3 regions of the Mixta calida genome follow, and region 2 is predicted to be linked to each of the others. Evidence: predicted binding sites of a transcription regulator. Region 2 holds the regulator's gene; each other region holds the start of a gene.
What was found. The regulator PurR, encoded in region 2, represses purine synthesis genes. The targets are predictions, from matches to a motif close to CANGCAAACGTTTGCNTG.
Positions count from the first base shown of each region.

Region 1: the regulator PurR is predicted to act here: its motif matches at 4,626-4,643, upstream of C2E16_RS00245 (NCS2 family permease).
Region 3: the regulator PurR is predicted to act here: its motif matches at 3,044-3,061, upstream of guaB (IMP dehydrogenase).

Region 1 is NZ_CP026378.1:48,067-55,020, reverse strand. Features, by position in the region: gene C2E16_RS00260 (TolC family outer membrane protein) at 1-571, opposite strand, end outside; gene C2E16_RS00255 (response regulator transcription factor) at 604-1,245, opposite strand; gene C2E16_RS21010 (hypothetical protein) at 1,922-2,050, shown strand; gene C2E16_RS00250 (4'-phosphopantetheinyl transferase family protein) at 2,482-3,258, shown strand; gene C2E16_RS00245 (NCS2 family permease) at 3,242-4,555, opposite strand; gene yieH (6-phosphogluconate phosphatase) at 4,730-5,392, shown strand; gene phoU (phosphate signaling complex protein PhoU) at 5,476-6,210, opposite strand; gene pstB (phosphate ABC transporter ATP-binding protein PstB) at 6,223-6,954, opposite strand, start outside.
Region 2 is NZ_CP026378.1:2,097,793-2,104,746, forward strand. Features, by position in the region: gene cfa (cyclopropane fatty acyl phospholipid synthase) at 1-81, opposite strand, end outside; gene punC (purine nucleoside transporter PunC) at 385-1,569, opposite strand; gene punR (DNA-binding transcriptional activator PunR) at 1,681-2,616, shown strand; gene purR (HTH-type transcriptional repressor PurR) at 2,666-3,691, opposite strand; gene cydH (cytochrome bd-I oxidase subunit CydH) at 3,976-4,065, shown strand; gene C2E16_RS09960 (C40 family peptidase) at 4,126-4,947, opposite strand; gene C2E16_RS09965 (Grx4 family monothiol glutaredoxin) at 5,304-5,639, shown strand; gene rnt (ribonuclease T) at 5,704-6,384, opposite strand; gene gloA (lactoylglutathione lyase) at 6,485-6,892, opposite strand.
Region 3 is NZ_CP026378.1:3,268,068-3,275,021, forward strand. Features, by position in the region: gene guaA (glutamine-hydrolyzing GMP synthase) at 1-1,445, opposite strand, end outside; gene guaB (IMP dehydrogenase) at 1,517-2,983, opposite strand; gene xseA (exodeoxyribonuclease VII large subunit) at 3,153-4,523, shown strand; gene C2E16_RS15565 (glycoside hydrolase family 31 protein) at 4,701-6,954, opposite strand, start outside.

The DNA.
Region 1 (6,954 bases), 2.0 Mb from region 2:
CGGCCTTATCATAGTTAGCCTGCGCTTCGTCCCGCTCCAGACGGGTGCCTTCGCCCACTCTGAGCGCCACCTGCGTCTGACTTAGCTGTCTGCTGTAAGCGGCTTTGGCGTTCAGGGCGCTATTGAGCACTTCCCGTTGATATATCACCCGGAAATAGGCTTCAGAGACGTTGGCGATCAGATTTTGCTCCGCCTGCATCAGGGTGATGTCGGCATAATCTGCAATTGCTTCACCCCGTTTCCAGGCGGCATATTTAGAGATATCGAACAGCGGCTGCATCAGGTTTACGCTGAAGTTGTGACGCGTGACGCCGGAGGCGTAATAGGCTTTCGGCTGATCCTGTTTGTTGTACGCCGCATTCAGGCTGATTGTTGGTAGCAGGCCGGCGAAACCCTGGACATTTTTTTGACTGTCGGCTTTTTGCGCATGCCGTGCAGCTTGAATTTCGCTGTCATACAGGCTGGCCGCCAGTACCGCTTCCTGCAAATTGACACCGCTGGCGCTTTGAGACGTTATGCACAGCGCGACGCAAACGCATGCCGTAACGGCGTTGAATTTCCGAAGATTCATTACCAAAATCCTTTTCTGATAAGAATGCAAAATCAAATAATATTATTCATACATGCGTATTGAATTAGCTCACTGTTATTACTTACATTAAGCTTTTTCATAGCGTTATATTTTTGCGTGGCGACAGTACTCACAGCGCGATTTTGCTTTTTGGCAATATTGGAAAGGGAAAGCCCCATCGAATAAAGACGAATAATCTCCCACTCTTTGGCTGTTAAACGATCGTTTTTTTCAACTTCATTCTTAACAATGTTATTAATAAATTTTGACAGGTAAACACCGTTGTGATTTTTGACAAAAATTTCAGTTAACGCTTTTTTTATTTCGCTTACGGAATCGTATTTGCTGATAATCGCATCGGCTCCGTAGCTGATGGCTTTTTTCAAAATAGGTAAGTTATCGTATTCAACATACAGTATTACTTTTGCACCCGGAATGGCGCGTTGAATAGCACGGATTTTGCCTATGCCATAGAACTGTCGGTCATCATTGCAGTAAGACAGATCCGTAATAATGGCGTCTATCTTGTGGCTGCTGGCAGAAATATTATTACCGCCTACATTTAAAGAAAAATCGGAGATAATATTACAACCCAATTCCTCCCTGATATAATCGTAAAGAAAATACTGAATGGCAGGATATTTATCCGATATAGTCAAGTTAATGTCCAACATATTGAGATATCCTTCTCCTTTACCCAGCCGTTAAGACCAGCTCCTTATGGACGATGCTAAATACCGCTAACATCGATTGCCGAAATCATGATTCTTTTCTTCTTAAGAAATAACTTCTGAGCGATTCTAATAGCTTCTTACCTTATTAACAACCCATGTTTCCGCTAAGGTCAATAATGAATAAAAGTAAAGAATCCATTATTATTACTCATCAAGCAGGATATTTTACTACCGCTACAAAACACAATAACCCATTGTTTTTCATTGTAAAAATATTAAAAATCCGCTATCACCCCTTCCCATTAAAGAGGTAAAATAACTTAATGTTAAAACTATTAACGACGTTCACAAAACAGATTTCATCAGATTAATCTACCCCGTAACGTCGGGAAAAATGAGTTTATAAGACAATTCTTGAATATAATTAAAGACCAATCTTAAGCTGTCATAAATATATGTCCGGCTACACGATCGCCGTGTGTGTTTTATTTTCATTCTATCATTAACGTTTGGTTTAAAGTTTCTTGTCGCCGCCCACCTGCTATCGCAGGAAATCCTTTTCGATGCGCTTTACACCATGCTCAGATAAGCAGGCGGTAAATGCCAGCGACCGCTTCATCTTTATCACCAGTGCGCAAAGAAAAGAAACCCTGCTGCCAGCGCTTTCCGCGGCAATGTGGAAACAATCATGCTGGTGCTGGTGCTGGTGCTGGTGCCGGTTACGGTTACGGTTACGGTTACGGTTACGGTGGTGATGGTTTCAGACAGCCGTTTCTGTGACACATTACCGCTGCGGCTTCCCTGAGCAGATGCGCGCGGCGGGTTAGCAGTCCGGCCGTAGCCAACGAGACCGCGTTTCGCAACGGTAGCCTGCAGGCGGACTACCTGCTCCTGGTCACACGCAGTGGCTGGACACGAGCCCAACGTTCGGTTTTGATACTGAGCAGATTAACCAGCTTTTTTGCCGATAGCCCTGACAGGTGAATGTGCTGGTTAAGCCGGTCTATGGCGTACCCGAAAAGCTTTATCCGCGGCTACCGCGCCTCTCTTTTAAAGATGTCTGCAGCCTGGCCTGAACAGCGATTTCAACAGGTGCTGCACTCCGGACGCTTTTAAAAAGGCAAATTTAAACCTATTCTGAAAAGCGCCTGGCTAAGGATAAAGCCGGATGCAAACGCTTCAGAAAATTCTTACAATAGCATTGATGATTATCCGACCATTTTCACGGAGCGACAGATGGCAAGTCATTTTGTACGCTGGACGCTTGCCCAAAATCGGGCGGACGTTCATCGTATTCCTGCAGAAGTTGTAGAAAAAGCCCACTTTCTCAGCGAAAAACGTCGAAGCCGTTATCTGGCGGCGCGCATGTTGCTGGCCGAACTGATGCTGCGCGTGTATGGAATGCCGCAGCTGCCGGGGTTAACCACCACCGTTAATGGCCGTCCCTGTTTTATCGATCCCGATCTGCCTGATTTCAGCATTGCCTATGCCGGTAATGTTATTGGCGTGCTGCTGGCGGAAGAACAGAGCCGCGCCGGGCTGGATATGGAAATGGTGCGCGCGCACAGCCGTCAAACAGTAGAACACCATCTGCAACACCTTTCTTCGGGCGAAAAAGCCTGGATCAATGCGCAGCAGGACCCGCTGGAAGCGATTACGCAAATCTGGACGCTGCGCCAGAGTATCCTCAAATTAACCGGTGAAAACAGCGATTGCGGCAGCTCTCTGCAACTTCATCCCGCCTCAGGCCGCCTGCGCTCACAAGTTTTTCCCGACGTACAGGCGGTGTGCGATGTCGAACCGCTGCTGATCTGGTCATGCGCGCTTTCTCCCGCTACCAGCCGTCTGCGCCTGTGGGAAATCGACGACGCCCATAACTGGAACGCGCTGCGAGATATTGAGTTGAATAAAACGAATATGGAGCAGCAAATGCTACGGCTGACCAGCATGCCGCTGGAAAGGCAGCTGCAGCGCCAGGGCTGCAGCCGTATGGAGATCAGTGGGAATCGATAAAAGCGATTTTCAGTACGAACAGCAGCGCCACTACGACTACGCAGGGACTGATTTCACGCCAGCGTCCCGTACCCGCCTTCATTACGCAGTAAGCGATAAAGCCCAGGGCAATGCCTTCGGTAATTGAGAAGCTAAACGGCATCATCGCCGCCGTCACGAACGCTGGCACCGCCTCGGTGAGATCGTCCCATTTCACGCGCGCCAGGCTGGAAGTCATCAGCACGCCAACATAAATCAGCGCGCCCGCCGCGGCGTAGCCGGGCACCATTGATGCCAGCGGCGACAGGAACATCACCAGCAGGAACAGAATGCCGGTCACCACTGCCATCAAACCGGTGCGTCCGCCGACGGAAACGCCGGAAGAGCTTTCGATGTAAGCGGTCACCGACGAGGTGCCGATAGCGGCGCCAGCCACAGAGCTGACGCTGTCAACCAGCAACGCCTGCTTCATACGCGGGAATTTGCCGTCTTTATCCGCCAGGCCCGCTTTATCTGTCACGCCGATCAGTGTGCCGGAGGAGTCGAACAGGTTAACCAGCATAAAAGAGAAAATTACGCCCGCCATGCTGATATTTAACGCGCCGCCCAGATCGACCTGCCCGATAACGGAGCCGACAGAAGGCGGCGCGGAGAAGATGCCGCTGTATTTCACATCGCCCAGCATCAGACCGGCCAGCGTGGTCACCACAATTGAGATCAGCACGGCCGCATGGACGTTGCGTGAAGCCAGCACCGCGATAATAAAGAAGCCCAGCGCCCCCAGCAGTACGCTATGCGACGTCAAATCGCCCACCGTCACCAGCGTGGCCTCATTGCCCACGATAATACCGGCGTTTTTCAGCCCCATCAGCGCGATAAACAACCCGATCCCGGCGGTGATGCCGGTACGCAGGCTAAGCGGGATATTGGCGATCATCCAGTAGCGCACGCGGAACAGCGTCAGCAGCAGCAGGCCCGTCGCGCCCCAGAAAATGGCCCCCATGCCGACCTGCCATGAATAGCCCATCGCGCCCACCACGACGAAAGCGAAAAAGGCATTCAGCCCCATCGCCGGCGCCAGTGCTACCGGCAGGTTGGCGATAACCCCCATCAGAATGCTGCCCAGCGCGGCGATCAGGCAGGTCGTCACGAAAACGGCCTGCGTATTCATGCCGGCGGCGCCGAGGATCTGCGGGTTTACAAAGACGATGTAAACCATCGTCAGGAAAGTGGTAAAACCGGCAATCACTTCGGTTCGCACCGTCGTGCCATGTTCCTCAAGTCGGAACAGCCGCTGTAATAAGCCTTGTTTAGTCATGTGTTACATCCGAACGGGAAAAGAGGTCGCAGCGTATGCTAGCGATTTTGGCTCAACAGTACACTGATTTTTCGCAAACGGTTGCGGTTTGCCTTAAATCACCGCTGAACGGGTCGCATTCTGCGCGCAGTCGGTTAAAGTGGAGCAAGTAATATCATTAAGGATGACGTATAAATGAGCATTGAATGTCTGTTTTTTGACTGCGACGGGACGCTGGTGGACAGCGAACGCCTTTGTACCCAGGCCTATGTCGATACCTTCGCCCGCTACGGCGCTGAACTGTCGCTACAGGAGATGTTTGAAAAGTATAAGGGCGTCAAGCTCTACGACATTATCGCTGATGTCCGTCGCCAGCATCCGCTGAATGCGCCGGTAGAGGAGATTGAGCGGGAATATCGTCAACAGGTGGCGCATCTTTTTAATGCGCATCTGCAACCTATTCCGGGCGCAAGAGCGCTACTGGAACGGATCTGCGTGCCGATGTGCGTGGTCTCCAACGGCACCGTGCCGAAGATGCAGCATTCGTTGGGGCTGACCGATATGCTCTCCTTTTTTGATGATCGGTTGTACAGCGGCTACGATATCGGCCACTGGAAGCCGGACCCGCAGCTGATGTTTCACGCGGCGCAGCAGATGCAGGTGCCAATTGAGCGCTGCGCGTTGATCGATGACTCCGAAGCGGGCGCCAACGCTGGCATCGCGGCGGGCATCCCGGTATTTTACTACTGCGCCGACGCCCATAATCGGCCTATCGATCATCCGCTGGTGACGCCTTTCGACGATCTGGCGCAGCTGCCCGCGCTGTGGCGCGAGCGCGGTTGGTCGCTGACGCGTTAAGGGGATTATTGGTCGGAAGAGAAGGGAAAGCTCAACCGCGCGGTTAAAGGCGCGCGGTTGAGGATGAGCCGCTTGATGGGAAATCAGGCCGGGCTGCTGCCGTTGTCGTCGCCCGCCAACAGCTTGTCCAGCCGGTCGCCGCCAACGTGGCGGAAATCCTGACCTTTGACGAAATAGAAAATAATCTCGCAGATATTCTGACAGCGATCGCCGATACGCTCGATGGCGCGCGCGCAGAACAGCGCGGTCAGCACGCTGGGAATAGTACGCGGATCTTCCATCATATAGGTCATCAGCTGGCGCACGATGCCCTCATACTCCTGGTCGACCTTTTTATCTTCGCGGTAAATCTCAATCGCCGCGCTTAAATCCATGCGCGCGAAGGCGTCCAGCACGTCATGCAGCATCTGAATAGTATGGTGGCCCAGCGATTCCAGGCTGACCAGCAGCGGCTGATGCTGTTGACCAAACTTCTCCAGCGCCGTACGGCTGATCTTCTCCGCTACATCGCCGATGCGCTCCAGCTCGGAAATGGTTTTGATGATCGCCATGACCAGGCGCAGATCGCTGGCGGTCGGCTGCCGCTTGGCAATAATGCGCACGCAGGCTTCATCGATCTCCACTTCCATCATGTTGACCTTCTGATCGCCATCGATCACGCGCAACGCCCGCTCGCCATCCTGATTATGCATCGCAGTGATGGCGTCGGTGAGCTGCTGCTCCACCAGCCCGCCCATGATCATCACCTGGGTGCGGATATGTTCAAGCTCAGCGTTAAACTGGCCGGAGATATGTTTGTTCAGGTTTAAATTATCCATACAGGTCTCCAGTTAACCATAACGGCCAGTAATGTAGTCTTCAGTCTGCTTCTGATGCGGCTTCGTAAACAGGGTGTCAGTGTCGCTGAACTCGATCAGCTCGCCCAGATACATAAAGGCGGTATGGTCGGAACAGCGCGCCGCCTGCTGCATATTGTGCGTCACGATCACCACGGTGTAATCCTGCTTCAGCTCGGTGATAAGCTCTTCGATACGACCGCTAGAGATCGGGTCCAGCGCTGAGCAGGGCTCGTCCAGCAGCAGTACTTCCGGGCGAATGGCGATACCGCGCGCGATGCAGAGTCGCTGCTGCTGGCCGCCGGAGAGACTGTAACCGCTCTGATGCAGCTTGTCTTTGGTTTCATTCCACAGCGCCGCTTTACTCAGCGCCCACTGTACGCGCTCATCCATCTCCGCGCGCGGAAGCTTTTCAAACAGGCGTACACCGAAGGCTATATTGTCGTAAATCGACATCGGGAACGGCGTCGGCTTCTGAAACACCATGCCGACGCGGGCGCGCAGCAGCGCGATATCCTGCGACTCGGTAAGAATATTTTCGCCATCCAGCAGAATCTCACCCTCGGCGCGCTGCTCCGGGTAAAGCGAGAACATCTTATTGAAGGTGCGCAGCAGGGTAGATTTACCGCAGCCGGACGGTCCGATAAAGGCGGTGACCTGGTTTTTGGCGATATCCAGATTGATGTTTTTCAGCGCATGGAATTTACCGTAGTAAAAGTTCAGATC
Region 2 (6,954 bases):
AGCCACTTCCAACATCTCATGGGCGATACGATACCAATGGTTTTCCTCCAGGTTCACTTCTTCTATGCACGATGAACTCATAGCTTCTCCATCACCTGTGTGATACGAACCTGAGAAACAGAATAGTCAATTTCTACAGGGTTGTGAGAAATCTCACGGAAAACCGTGTGCCAGATATCCGACGTTTAACAGAGGATTGAAACTGAATGAACAGGCCGGTCAGACGGGCCCGTAATAAAGCGGACCGACCCGACCGGAAAAACGCACTGGTTATTATAAGTAACTGCCTTGCAAGGAGTATATGCTCACGGCAGGGAATATACAACGGCTAACAGTTAGTGTGCTAACCAATCACTGCGCGCGGTGGCGCACAGGTGTATGCGTTCAGGCCGCGTTTTCTGATTCCGTCTGCGCCTCGCGCGTCAGCTGCAGAAAATAGCCCAGCACGGCAAGCAGTACGGTAAACAGCATCACTGCGCTGGTGGTCAGCAACGGATGGCTGAGCCAGCCGGAAACGGCCAGGCTGGCGAAAAAGCAGAGGCCCAGTTGCAGGCAGTTCTGCAGCGCGGCGGCCTTGCCGGTATCCTGCGGGAACGGCAGCAGCGCGTTCGCCACCACAATAGGGTAAATGGCGCCGTTGGCCAGCGCCATGCCGCAGAACGGCGCCAGCAGGCCCCACAGCGTCGCTTTTCCGCTCATCGCCACCATAAACAGCGACACGACGCTGATTGCATAGAAGATCAGCAGCGCAGGCAACAGCGTCCTGCCGCTGCGACGCTGCAACGCGGTGCGACAGCCGAATCCGCCCGCCAGAAAAGCGACGGTTTGCGGCATATAGCTCAGGCCAATATCCGCCGGACTTAAACCGAGATCGTGCAGGATAAAGGGTGAGCCGGTCAGCCAGGCGAAAAAGCTGGCGGAGCAGGCGGCATAGATCAGTACGTTGCCGCCGTAGACGCGCGAGGTCAGCATGGTGAAAAAGCCGGCGCGCGGACGCGAATCGTGCGCGGCCGCCGCCGGCGCTTTTTTCAGCCTGGCTGTAGCGAACAGTAGTGGCAGGGTCACCAGCAGCAGCGTCAGGAAAATAGCCCGCCATGAAAAGTGGCTCAGCACCCAGGCGCCCAGCAACGGCGCCAGCGCCGGAGAAAGCGCGACCAGCGGCATAATGGTGGCGAACACGCGGTTAGCCTGCGCGCCGCGATAGCGATCGACCACCAGCGCCTGCCAGCTTACCGTGGCGGAACAGACGCCCACCGCCTGGATAAAGCGCAAGGTCAACATCTGCCAGGTCTCATTCGCCCACAGCATGCCCGCACAGCCGAGGGCAAACAGCGCCAGGCCGAACAGCAGGACCGGCTTACGGCCGAAGCGGTCGGAAAGGGGGCCCCATATCAGCTGCGCGCAGGCGAAGCCGCCAAGAAATACCGTCAGGCTGGCGCTGATGACGCCTGCGGAGGTGTGGAAGCTTTCCTGCATGGCGGTGAACGCCGGCAGATACATATCAGTGGCGAGAAAACCCAGCGTACTGAGCAGCGCCAGATAAAGCATAAATCCTTTTGAACCAGACATCTCTTTCTCATTAATTAGCAGGTGAACAGACGGCGCGAGGGTAAAGGATGTTTTTCTGAATGTGAAACGCTAAAATTTGCCGGTTGATTTCAAAATTTTTGCAGGCAAAAAATGTGGTCAGAACATGCCCTTGAAGTGGTCGACGCCGTCGCCCGCACCGGCAGCTTTTCCGCTGCCGCCGCGGAGCTGCATCGCGTGCCTTCCGCCATCAGCTATACCGTGCGCCAGCTGGAGTCCTGGCTGGCGGTGCCGCTGTTTGAACGTCGTCATCGCGATGTGGTATTAACCGAGGCGGGCGAGCTTTTTATTCGTGAAGGCCGCGCTGTTATCAAAAAAATGCTCGCCACGCGTCGGCAGTGTCAGCAGGTGGCGAACGGCTGGCGCGGCCAGCTGAGCATCGCCGTCGATCGCATTGTAAAACCGCAGCGCACGCGTCAGCTGGTGCTCGATTTTTATCGCCATTTTCCCGATATGGAACTGTTAATCACCCCGGAGGTGTTTAACGGCGTCTGGGACGCGCTGGCGGACGGGCGTGTCGATGTGGCAATCGGCGCGACGCAGGCTATCCCCGTCGGCGGCCGCTTCGCCTTCCGTGATATGGGCGCGCTCAACTGGCGCTGCGTGGTTAACGCCAGCCATCCGCTGGCCGCAGCGACCGGCGGCCTGCAGGATGATGATATCCGTCCCTGGCCTTCACTGGTGCTGGAGGATACCTCGCGCGCGCTGCCGCGCCGCACCACCTGGACACTGGATAATCAGCGACGGCTGGTGGTGCCTGACTGGGAGAGCGCTTTCGACTGCCTGCGCGCCGGTCTCTGCGTTGGCATGGTGCCCGGCCATTTCGCCGCGCCGCTGCTGGCGACGCAGGAACTGACGGAGTTGCCGCTGCCGGTGCCTTTTCCCGACAGCCACTGCTGCGTCAGCTGGTCGGAACAGAGCGGTTCGCCGGCGCTGAGCTGGCTGCTGGATTATCTGGGCGATACGGAGACGCTGAATCGGGAGTGGCTGCGTGAGGAAGAGAGCACTCAGGATAGCGCATTATCCTGAGCGGCAAGGCAAAGGTCGCGGCAGGGATAAGCCGCGATGACGTAAAGCATTAACGACGATAGTCGCGGAACGGGCCGTCAGCCACCGAGCGGCGTTCAATAAGCGTCGGATGCACCTCAATCGTTTGCGATTCTTCGCGCTTATTGATAATGCGATCCAGCAGCATATCGAAGGCGGTTTCGCCTAGTTGCTCTTTCGGCTGATGAACGGTTGTCAGCGCTGGCGTAAAATAGCGCGCGTTGCGCACGTTATCATAACCGATCACCGAAATATCCTGCGGCACGCGCAGGCCCATCTCATCCGCCGCACAAATAGCGCCCATCGCCATAATGTCGCCGCCGCAGAAGACGGCGGTAGGGCGTTGCTTCTGCGCCAGGATCTGCTGCATGGCGCGGTAGCCCGACTCCGGCTCGAAATCGCCCTGCACGATCCACTCTTCGCGCACCGGTATATTCGCCTCGTTCAGCGCCTTCATAAAGCCGGCAAGACGGCCGCCGCCGGTGTTGCGCTCCATCTGTCCGGGAATCACGCCGATATCGCGATGGCCGCGTTCAATCAGATAGCGGCCTGCGATGTAGCCGCCTTCAAAAGCGTTATCCAGCACGGTATCGGTAAAGTCGCCGCGCGACTCGCCCCAGTCCATCACCACCATCGGGATATTGCGGTTCTCCTCAAGCATCTTCAGCAGCGCTTCAGGATATTCAGAACACATTACCAGCAGACCGTCGACGCGCTTTTGCGCCATCATCGACAGATATGCCTGCTGCTTTTGCAGATCGTTATGGGCGTTGCCCAGAATCAGGGTATAGCCGCGGGCGAAGCAGCGCGTTTCCACCGCTTCGATGATTTCCGCAAAATAGGGCGCTTCGCTGGAGGTCGCCAGCAGGCCGATCGACTTGGTGTGGTTCACCTTCAGGCTGCGCGCGACCGCGCTGGGCGAATAGTGTAGTTCTTTGATGGCCGCCCACACCGCCTCGCGCGTCTCTTCCGCGACAAAGCGGGTTTTATTGATGACGTGTGACACCGTCGTCGTAGACACGCCGGCACGCTTCGCGACATCTTTGATTGTTGCCATTAAAAAGATACTCCTGCGCTTATCATAAGGGTTTGATAAGGCTAATGTTAAACGTTTGCGTCCTCGCGGCCTGCTTCAGCGTGCTTATCCATTGTCATTGTGCTGGCTGAGATACGTCTGGCAGGCGGGACGTCTTTAAAAAAGGGCCAACAGCGACGGTTTGCCGGTGTTGCGCAACGCAAGGCGGGGATTCTATCAAGCTGACGCAAAGAAAACGAGATTTTTACCGGTGAGTATGGGAAAATCTATACCGTTATTGTTTGTGTGGTTAAAGGAGAGGCCGGGTGAGCACCGATTTAAAGCTGTCGTTAAGCACCACTGTCGCAGCATTGCTGATGATCATCGCTTTCAGCTTAACCGCTGTCATGCATTGATCGGATGATGCGTATAAAAAAAGCCTGTCGCAAGACAGGCTTTTTTGTTGCGCAACGCGCTTAGCGGATGGTTTTTGGCGTCATTACGCGACGCGCGCCGACATAATGGCGCTCCCAGTAATCATCGCTGAGCTGGCTGATTTGAATATCTTTACCGGTGCGCGGCGACTGAATAAAACGACCGTTGCCAAGATAAACGCCAACGTGATCGGCGGCGCCGCGGTTATTAATGCGGAAAAAGACCAGATCGCCTTTTTCCAGCGACTGACGGTTGACCGGCGCGGCGTCACGCAAGTGATACATCTCATTGGCGGTGCGGGGAATTTTAAATTTCACCACATCCTTATAGGCGTACCAGACCAGACCGCTGCAGTCGAAGCCGGTGTGAGGCGAGGTGCCGCCCCACAGGTAAGGTTTGCCCAGCTGACCCATCAGCTTGTTCATCGCCGTTTCACGCGCTTTCTGATAACGCTCGCGGTGCGCCTTACTCATTTCGAGCGGGCCACGGGCCTTGGTCTGCTTTTTATCGCCGCGCTGATGGCCATAGCGCGCCTTCGCCGTCCTGGCCATACTTTTTTTCTTTGCGCTGTTCTCTTTTGCCGTTTTAACCGGTGAGCGGCCTTTTTTCGTGGTTAACGCTGGGGATACCGCGACGGTTGCCGTTTTGCCTTTCTTTTTGACTTTGCTTTTTTCCGCCGTCGCCGTACGCGTTTTTTTACTGGTGGTTTTTAAGGGGCGACGCTTGCGCCGTTCATCTTCACGGGCGCTTTTCTTATCAATCTTATGCTGACTGGCCTTAACCGGCGCCTGCGGAGAGGCCTGCGCAACGTTAAAGAACAGCTGAGCAAAAGCCAGCATAAAAAGCGTAATCAATAAACGCATAGTGTGGTTACAGTAATAGCGCGATAACGGCGCGAAGTTGATCCTATTTCTGCCATAAGGCAGACCCCTGAAGGCCGATTCTAATCTAACTTTTTCCGAAAAGATAAAGCCTTTTGCAATTGAATGGCCTTTAATTGCATAAAGATGTAAAAATAAACCGAAACAGGCGCTTATCTCGACAGAATTATTACTATTTATTAATCGCCGGGCGTAATGATGAAGAAGCGGACGTTATTTTATCAGCAGCATTTGGCATAATGCGCTAAATCATTTATCCCTACAGAAAATGTCGTTTTCAGTGACCCGCTACAGTCGCTACAATCAATAGACACGAAGCAAGCTATTTAAGGAAGGCAATTATGAGTACTGTTGAAAAAATTCAGCGCCAGATCGCAGAAAACCCGATCCTGCTGTACATGAAAGGCTCGCCGAAGCTGCCAAGCTGTGGTTTTTCTGCTCAGACGGTTCAGGCTCTCTCTGCCTGCGGCGAGCGCTTCGCCTATGTGGATATCCTGCAAAACCCGGATATCCGCGCTGAACTGCCTAAATATGCCAACTGGCCGACCTTCCCGCAGTTGTGGGTGGATGGCGAACTGGTCGGCGGCTGCGATATCGTTGTCGAAATGTTCCAGCGCGGCGAGCTGCAAACGCTGATCAAAGAGACGGCGGAAAAATATAAAGCGGCGGAATAAGTTTTAGCCAGCTGCTAAAAAATAAAAGGGCGCATCGGCGCCCTTTTTTACTGGCGTGCGGCGGCTACTCCTCCAGCTTCAGCGCTTCTTCGACCGGCTCCTCATCTTCTACCGGCAGCGGCGGCCAGCCGCCTAAACGTTTCCAGCGGTTCACCAGCTCGCAAAAAAGTTCTGCGGTGCGCTCGGTATCGTAAAGCGCAGAGTGCGCCTGACTGGCGTCAAAGGCGATGCCGGCCGCTTTACAGGCTTTCGCCAGCACCGTCTGGCCGACGACCAGGCCGCTAAGCGCCGCGGTGTCGAAAGTGGCGAAGGGGTGAAACGGGTTACGCTTCAGACCAGCGCGTTCGGCGGCGGCCATCATAAAGCTGTGATCGAAGTTGGCATTATGCGCCACCATAATGGCGCGATTGCAGCCGCGATCCTTCAGCCCTTTGCGCACCTGCTTAAAAATTTCATGCAGCGCGTCATATTCGCTGACGGCGCCGCGCAGGGGATTATGGGGATCGATGCCGTTGAACGCCAGCGCCTCCGGTTGCAGAACCGCGCCTTCGAAAGGCTCGACGTGAAAATGCAGGGTCTGGTCAAGCTGCAGCCAGCCTTCTTCATCCATTTTCAACGTGACGGCGGCGATTTCCAGCAGCGCATCGGTCTTCGCATTGAACCCGGCGGTTTCCACATCAATCACCACCGGATAAAAGCCGCGAAAGCGGTCGGATAAGGCGTTCAGTTGTTTCGGTTCAGACATCAGGATCTCATTGGCGAAAAAATGCAGCGCGCATTATGGCAAATTTCGTCGCCGCTTGCAGCAGCGCAAAAAAGAAGGGCGCCCGCAGGCGCCCTGAAACTTAGTGGCCGAGGCCTTGTCCGGCCTGCTTGTTTTCAATCAGCTCGATTTTGTAGCCGTCCGGGTCTTCCACGAAAGCGATAACGGTGGTGCCGCCTTTTACAGGGCCCGCTTCACGCGTCACGTTGCCGCCCGCCTGGCGAATTTTTTCGCAGGTCGCCGCAACATCGTCCACGCCCAGCGCGATATGGCCGTAAGCGTTGCCGAGGTCGTACTTATCCACGCCCCAGTTGTAGGTCAGTTCGATGACCGCGCCTTCGCTTTCGTCGGTATAACCTACAAACGCCAGGCTGTATTTGTACTCCTGGTTTTCGCTTTCACGCAGCAGACGCATGCCGAGAACACGCGTATAAAAATCGAGGGAGCGCTGCATATCGCCAACGCGCAGCATAGTGTGAAGTAAGCGCATAATATTCTCCAAAAGGGTGTCATCATCCGATGACGGTCAAAAAAGCTTAGTATAGCCGCCGA
Region 3 (6,954 bases), 1.2 Mb from region 2:
ATAAAGTCGATAGTTTCCACCGCACGCAGCGAAACCACCCAGTCATATTTACGACCATCGCCCATCACGCCGACAGAACGCACCGGCAGGAAGACGGTAAACGCCTGGCTCACTTTGTTGTAGAGATCGGCTTTACGCAGTTCTTCGATAAAGATGGCGTCGGCGCGGCGCAGCAGATCGCAGTACTCTTTCTTCACTTCGCCCAGCACGCGCACGCCCAGACCCGGACCCGGGAACGGATGGCGATAGAGCATATCGTACGGCAGGCCCAGCTCCAGGCCGATCTTGCGCACTTCATCCTTAAACAGCTCTTTCAACGGCTCGACCAGGCCCAGCTTCATCTCTTTCGGCAGGCCGCCGACGTTGTGGTGCGATTTAATTACGTGCGCCTTGCCGGTGGCGGAGGCGGCGGACTCAATCACGTCAGGGTAGATGGTGCCCTGCGCCAGCCACTTCACGTCTTTCAGGCTGGTCGCCTGCTCGTCGAAGACCTCAACAAAGACGCGGCCAATGGTTTTACGCTTGGCTTCCGGTTCATCGATGCCCGCCAGCGCGTCAAGGAAGCGCGCTTCCGCCGGCACGTGGATGATATTCAGGCCGAAATGGTCGCCGAACATATCCATCACCTGCTCCGCTTCGTTCAGACGCAGCAGACCGTTATCGACGAAGACGCAGGTCAGACGGTCGCCGATGGCGCGATGCAGCAGCATGGCGGTCACGGAGGAGTCGACGCCGCCGGAAAGACCGAGGATCACTTTATCGTTGCCAACCTGCTCGCGCAGACGCTCAACGATATCTTCAATGATCTTCGCCGGGGTCCAGAGCGCCTCACACTCACAGATATCCAGCACGAAGCGCTCCAGCATACGCAGCCCCTGGCGGGTGTGGGTCACTTCCGGGTGGAACTGCACGCCGTAGAAACGCTTCTCTTCGTTAGCCATAATGGCGAACGGACAGGTTTCGGTGCTGGCGACGGTGACAAAGTCGGACGGGATTGCCGTTACCTTGTCGCCGTGGCTCATCCAGACATCCAGCAGCGGCAGGCCAGCAGCGCTGATGGAATCTTCAATGCCGCGCACCAGCGCGCTGTCGGTTCTGACCTCCACCTGCGCATAGCCGAACTCGCGTTCGCTGGAGCCTTCTACTTTACCGCCCAGCTGCATTGCCATGGTCTGCATGCCGTAGCAGACGCCCAGCACCGGCACGCCAGCGTTAAAAACATATTCCGGCGCGCGCGGGCTGTCGAGTTCGGTGGTGCTTTCCGGGCCGCCGGAAAGAATGATGCCGCTTGGTTTAAATTCGCGGATCTGCGCTTCGGTCACATCCCAGGCCCAGAGTTCGCAATATACGCCCAGCTCGCGCACGCGGCGCGCCACCAGCTGAGTGTACTGCGAACCAAAATCGAGGATTAAAATACGGTGCTTATGAATATTTTCCGTCGTCATTAAGGCAATTCCAGGGCGATAGACTGATAAATAAAAGCGCCCGGCGGGTGCCGGGCGAGAAAATTACGGGATTAGGATCCCATGCGATAGTTTGGCGACTCTTTAGTGATGGTCACGTCATGGACGTGGCTTTCCGAAATACCGGCGCCGCTGATGCGTACAAATTCCGCTTTAGTGCGCAGCTCTTCGATAGTGGCGCAGCCGGTCAGCCCCATGCAGGAGCGCAGGCCGCCCATCTGCTGATGCACGATCTCTTTCAGGCGGCCTTTATAGGCGACGCGGCCTTCGATGCCTTCCGGCACCAGCTTGTCCGCCGCGTTGTCGCTCTGGAAGTAGCGATCGGAGGAGCCTTTAGACATCGCGCCCAGCGAACCCATGCCGCGATAGGATTTAAACGCGCGGCCCTGGTAAAGCTCGATTTCGCCTGGGGATTCTTCGGTGCCGGCCAGCATTGAGCCGACCATTACGCAGGCGGCGCCTGCGGCGATCGCTTTAGCGATATCGCCGGAGAAGCGGATGCCGCCGTCGGCAATCACCGGCACGCCGGTGCCTTCCAGCGCTTCAACCGCGTCGGAAACCGCAGTAATCTGCGGCACGCCGACGCCGGTAACGATACGGGTGGTGCAGATAGAGCCAGGGCCGATGCCGACTTTCACCGCGCTTACGCCCGCCTGGGCCAGCGCCAGCGCGCCCGCGCCGGTCGCGACGTTGCCGCCGATGATCTGCAGGTTAGGATATTTGGCGCGCGTTTCGCGGATGCGTTGCAGCACGCCTTCGGAATGACCGTGAGAGGAGTCGATCAGCAGCACGTCAACGCCCGCCGCCACCAGCGCATCGACGCGTGCTTCATTGCCCGCGCCTGCGCCGACCGCCGCGCCAACGCGCAGACGGCCATGCTCATCTTTACAGGCCAGCGGCTTACGCTCCGCCTTCTGGAAATCTTTTACGGTGATCATGCCGAGCAGACGGAAGCTGTCATCCACCACCAGCGCTTTTTCGACGCGCTTCTCATGCATTCTTTGCAGCACCACTTCGCGCGCTTCACCCTCTTTAACCGTCACCAGGCGCTCTTTTGGCGTCATCACGGCGGTGACCGGCAGGTTGAGATCGGTCACGAAACGTACGTCGCGGCCGGTGATAATCCCGACCAGCTGGTTATCCTCCGTCACGACCGGATAGCCGGCGAAACCGTTGCGCTCGGTCAGCTCTTTTACTTCACGCAGCGTAGTGGTCGGCAGCACGGTCTGCGGATCGGTCACGACGCCGCTTTCATGCTTTTTCACCTTGCGCACTTCTTCCGCCTGGCGCTCGATGGACATATTTTTGTGGATAAAGCCCAGCCCGCCTTCCTGCGCCAGCGCGATAGCCAGACCGGCTTCGGTCACGGTATCCATGGCGGCAGAGAGCATTGGAATGTTCAGACGAATGGTTTTGGTCAGTTGGGTGCTGAGGTCGGCCGTGTTAGGCAGTACAGTGGAGTGAGCAGGAACGAGCAAAACGTCGTCAAAAGTGAGTGCTTCTTTAGCGATTCGTAGCATGGCAATATCTCAACCTGGGGTGAATGAGAACAGATAAAATATTGCCGCGGCATTATACAGGGCGTAATCGGTTGCCTCCAGCTTTTTTTCAGAAAATGTCTTGATCCCCTGCTTCAGGCATGTAGTATCGGTGAATTAACTCGCTGATTTATTATTTGATCCTCATCACATGTCGCTACCGCCTTCCGCCAATATATTTACCGTCAGCCGCCTTAATACCACGGTGCGTCAGCTGCTGGAAGGCGAGATGGGTCAGATCTGGCTCAGCGCCGAGATCTCTAACTTTACCCAGCCCGCTTCCGGCCACTGGTACTTCACGCTGAAAGATGACACCGCCCAGGTGCGCAGCGCCATGTTCCGTAACAGCAACCGGCGCGTAACTTTCCGTCCGCAGCATGGACAGCAGGTGCTGGTGCGCGCCACGGTGACGCTTTACGAGCCGCGTGGCGACTATCAGCTGATTGTCGAAAGCATGCATCCGGCGGGCGAAGGTCTGCTGCAACAGCAGTTTGAACAGCTGAAGCAGCGGCTGGCGGCGGAAGGACTGTTTGAGCAGCAGCATAAACAGCCGCTGCCTGAACCGGCGCGTCAGGTGGGCGTGATCACTTCCGCTACCGGCGCGGCGCTGCATGATGTGCTGCGCGTGCTGCATCGCCGCGATCCGTCGCTGCCGGTGATCATCTATCCGACGGCGGTCCAGGGCAACGATGCCCCTGCATCCATCGCGCGCGCCATTGAGCTGGCTAACCTGCGCAACGAGTGCGACGTGCTGATCGTCGGACGCGGCGGCGGCTCGCTGGAAGATTTATGGAGCTTTAACGACGAGCGGGTGGCGCGGGCGATTTTCGCCAGCCGCATTCCGATCGTCAGCGCCGTCGGCCATGAAACCGACGTAACCATCGCCGATTTTGTCGCCGACCTGCGCGCGCCGACGCCTTCCGCCGCGGCGGAGATCGTCAGTCGCAATCAGGTGGAACTGCTGCGCCAGCTGCAGTCGCAGCAGACGCGGCTGGAGATGGCGATGGACTACTACCTGGCCCAGCAGCAGCGCACCTTTACCCGCCTGCAACACCGTTTGCAGCAGCAGCATCCGCAGCTGCGGCTGGCACGCCAGCAGACGGCGCTGTTCCGTCTGCAACGGCGGCTGGACGAGGCGTTACAGCTGCGTCTGCGCGAGGCCGCGCGCCAGCAGGATCGTCTGACGCAGCGCCTGGCGGCCCAGCAGCCGCAGCGTAATATCAACCGTGCGCAGCAGCAGCTTCAGCAGTGGCAATATCGTCTGACGCAGGCGATGCGGCAGCGGCTGAGTGAAGAAAAACAGCGCTTCGGCGCGCTGGCGGGACATCTGGAAGGCGTCAGCCCGCTGGCGACGTTGGCACGCGGCTTCAGCGTGACGCAGACGCCCACCGGCGAGGTGCTGAAAACCGCCGGGCAGCTTCAGCCTGGCGACAAGCTGCAAACCCGCCTGCAGGATGGCTGGGTGGAAAGCGAAGTAAAAACTATCACGCCGCTGAAAAAAACGCGCAAAAAGCGGACATAGCCTTCGCCATAAGGCGGCAATCAGAGCTGAATGTCTTCCATAATGCTAAAAAGTCGCGCTAAAAGCGCCCAAAAAACGCCGTGCCGCATCTTAAAGCAATAGTCGGCAATGAGCTGCATGCCTCCCGTTACGCCATAAAAAAGGCGCGCCTGAAGCGCGCCTTTTTAGCCTGCGACGCTACAGTCGATACGCTGAGGCAGCTTCGCCGTTAATCCACAATTCACGCCGTTCGCCGGATGGCAGCACTATCTCTAACTGCCGCCACGCGGGCTGATAGCGCCCTTCCCGCGCTATGTTCAGCGTAATGCGCGTCGCGTCGCAGGTCATTCGCCAGCGCAGCCAGAGCGCATCGCCCTCACGCCAGCCGTAGCTTTCGCCGTCATCCTCGAAAAGCATTCCTTCGCTCTCTCCTGCTGACAGCGGAAACAGCCGCAGCTCGCGCTGATTGTCCGCAGCCGCGTCCACATGCGCCAGCCGCTGCGACATCGGCAGCCCGGCGCCGGCGCGCGCCAGCAGCGGCAGCCGCTCCAGCGGCGCATCCAGCGTGATCCACTGTCCGCCGCCGTACCATTGTCCGCTCCAGAAGCAGTACCAGCCTGTGCCGTTATCGGGCAGCCATACCCGGCGCTGACGCTGGCCCGGCTCCACCACGCTCGCCACCAGCAGATCGCGTCCGATAAGAAAATCATCCGTTTCCTGCCAGGCGTGTGCGTCATGTTCATGATCAAGAAAGGTGGGCCGCAGCATCGGCTCATCGTCAACGCTGGCCTGCCACAGCAGCGTGTAAAAGTAAGGCAGCAGACGGTAGCGCAGGCGGATCGCCTCGCGCACGATGTCCGTTACGGCGGGATACATCCACGGCTCGTTTACCGTGCCGTCGTCATTCCATGAGTGTATGGTAAAACGCGGATGCATCACGCCGTTCTGCACCCAGCGGGCAAACAGCTCCGCGTCCGGCCTGTCGCCGGAGAAGCCGCCGACGTCGTGACCGACGTTATACAGCCCCGACAGGCTCATCCCCAGCCCCATGCGCGTGTTGTAGCGCAGCGTCTGCCAGCTGGTGCGGTTGTCGCCGCTCCAGGTCTGTACGTAGCGCTGCATACCGGCGCAGCCGGAGCGCGAAATCAGGTAAGGCCGTTGCTGCGGCGCGAAACGCTGCTGCGCCTCCAGCGAGGCGCGCATCATCAACAACGGCATCACCGGACGAATGTGCTTAATCGCCACGGGGCGACCGAAGCCGTGACAGCGCGCCTCGCCGTCCCAGATCTCATATTCGTTGTTGTCGTTCCAGGTGGCATCGATGCCCATCTCCAGCAGCTGCGTGGTGACGCCCTGCTGCCACCAGCGTATCGCATCGGGATTGGTAAAATCGAGGTGCGATCCCTCATCGTCCCAAAAGCAGGAGCGCTCCGGCGCATCCGATTCGGAATCGCGAATAAACAGCCCCTGCCGCGCCGCTTCTTCATAACGCGGATGATCCTGTAGCAGGCAGGGTTTGATATTGGCCGCCAGCCGCAGTCCCGCCTCATGAAACGCCGCGCTTAGCTGGCGCGGCTGCGGCACTTTTTCATAGTTCCAGTTAAATACGTAGCGCTTATTGCCGATGGAGGTGTAGCCGGAAGAAAGCTGGAAAGAGTCGCAGGGAATAGCGTGCTGCCGGCAGAGCTGAATAAACTGCTGTAGCTGGTGCTGCGCGTCGGGCGCGTCGGTGTAGTGCATGGTGGAGCCGCTGTAGCCCAGGCTCCACTTCGGCCCGAAACAGGTTTTTCCGGTAAGCCGCACAAAGGCTTTAGTGACGTCCAGCACGCGCGGACCGAAAAACAGGTAGTAGTCGAGATCGCCCGCCTCCGCCTGATAGCGGCGGTAAGGCTGATGATAGTTGTCCAGTTCGTTGCCGAGGTCGAGCCAGCAGCTGCTGAGATTATCGTAAAACAGGCCGAAGCTAACCTGCTCGCGGCGGGTAATGGTAAACGGAATATGCTTGTAGAGCGGATCGGTGCTGGCGGCGTTATAGCCCATCGCATCCAGATTGCGCATCTCAAAGCGTCGTCCACTGCGCTCTAGGTCGCCCGCTTTTTCCCCCAGCCCGTAGTAGCGATCGTCGGCGAAACGGCGCTGGTAGTGCGCCACGCCGTCGCCGTGCGCATTCAGCAGATAGGCGCTGGTGCGACGATCTTCGACCAGCGGACGCCACTGGTTATCCGCATCCAGATATTCCCACGCCAGCCAGAGCGGCTGATGCACCGTGACGCGCAGATGCTGGCTGCTGATGATCAGCCGATCGGCGTAGGTTTCCAGATGATAGCCCGGCAGGCTGAAGCCCTCCACGCTCAGGCGATCGCGTCCCTCCCAGGGCACATCTTCCTGCGGCGCGATGCTCCAGGTGCGATCCAGCGCCAGCTCGCCGTTGCGTTTGATCAGGATGCGGAAC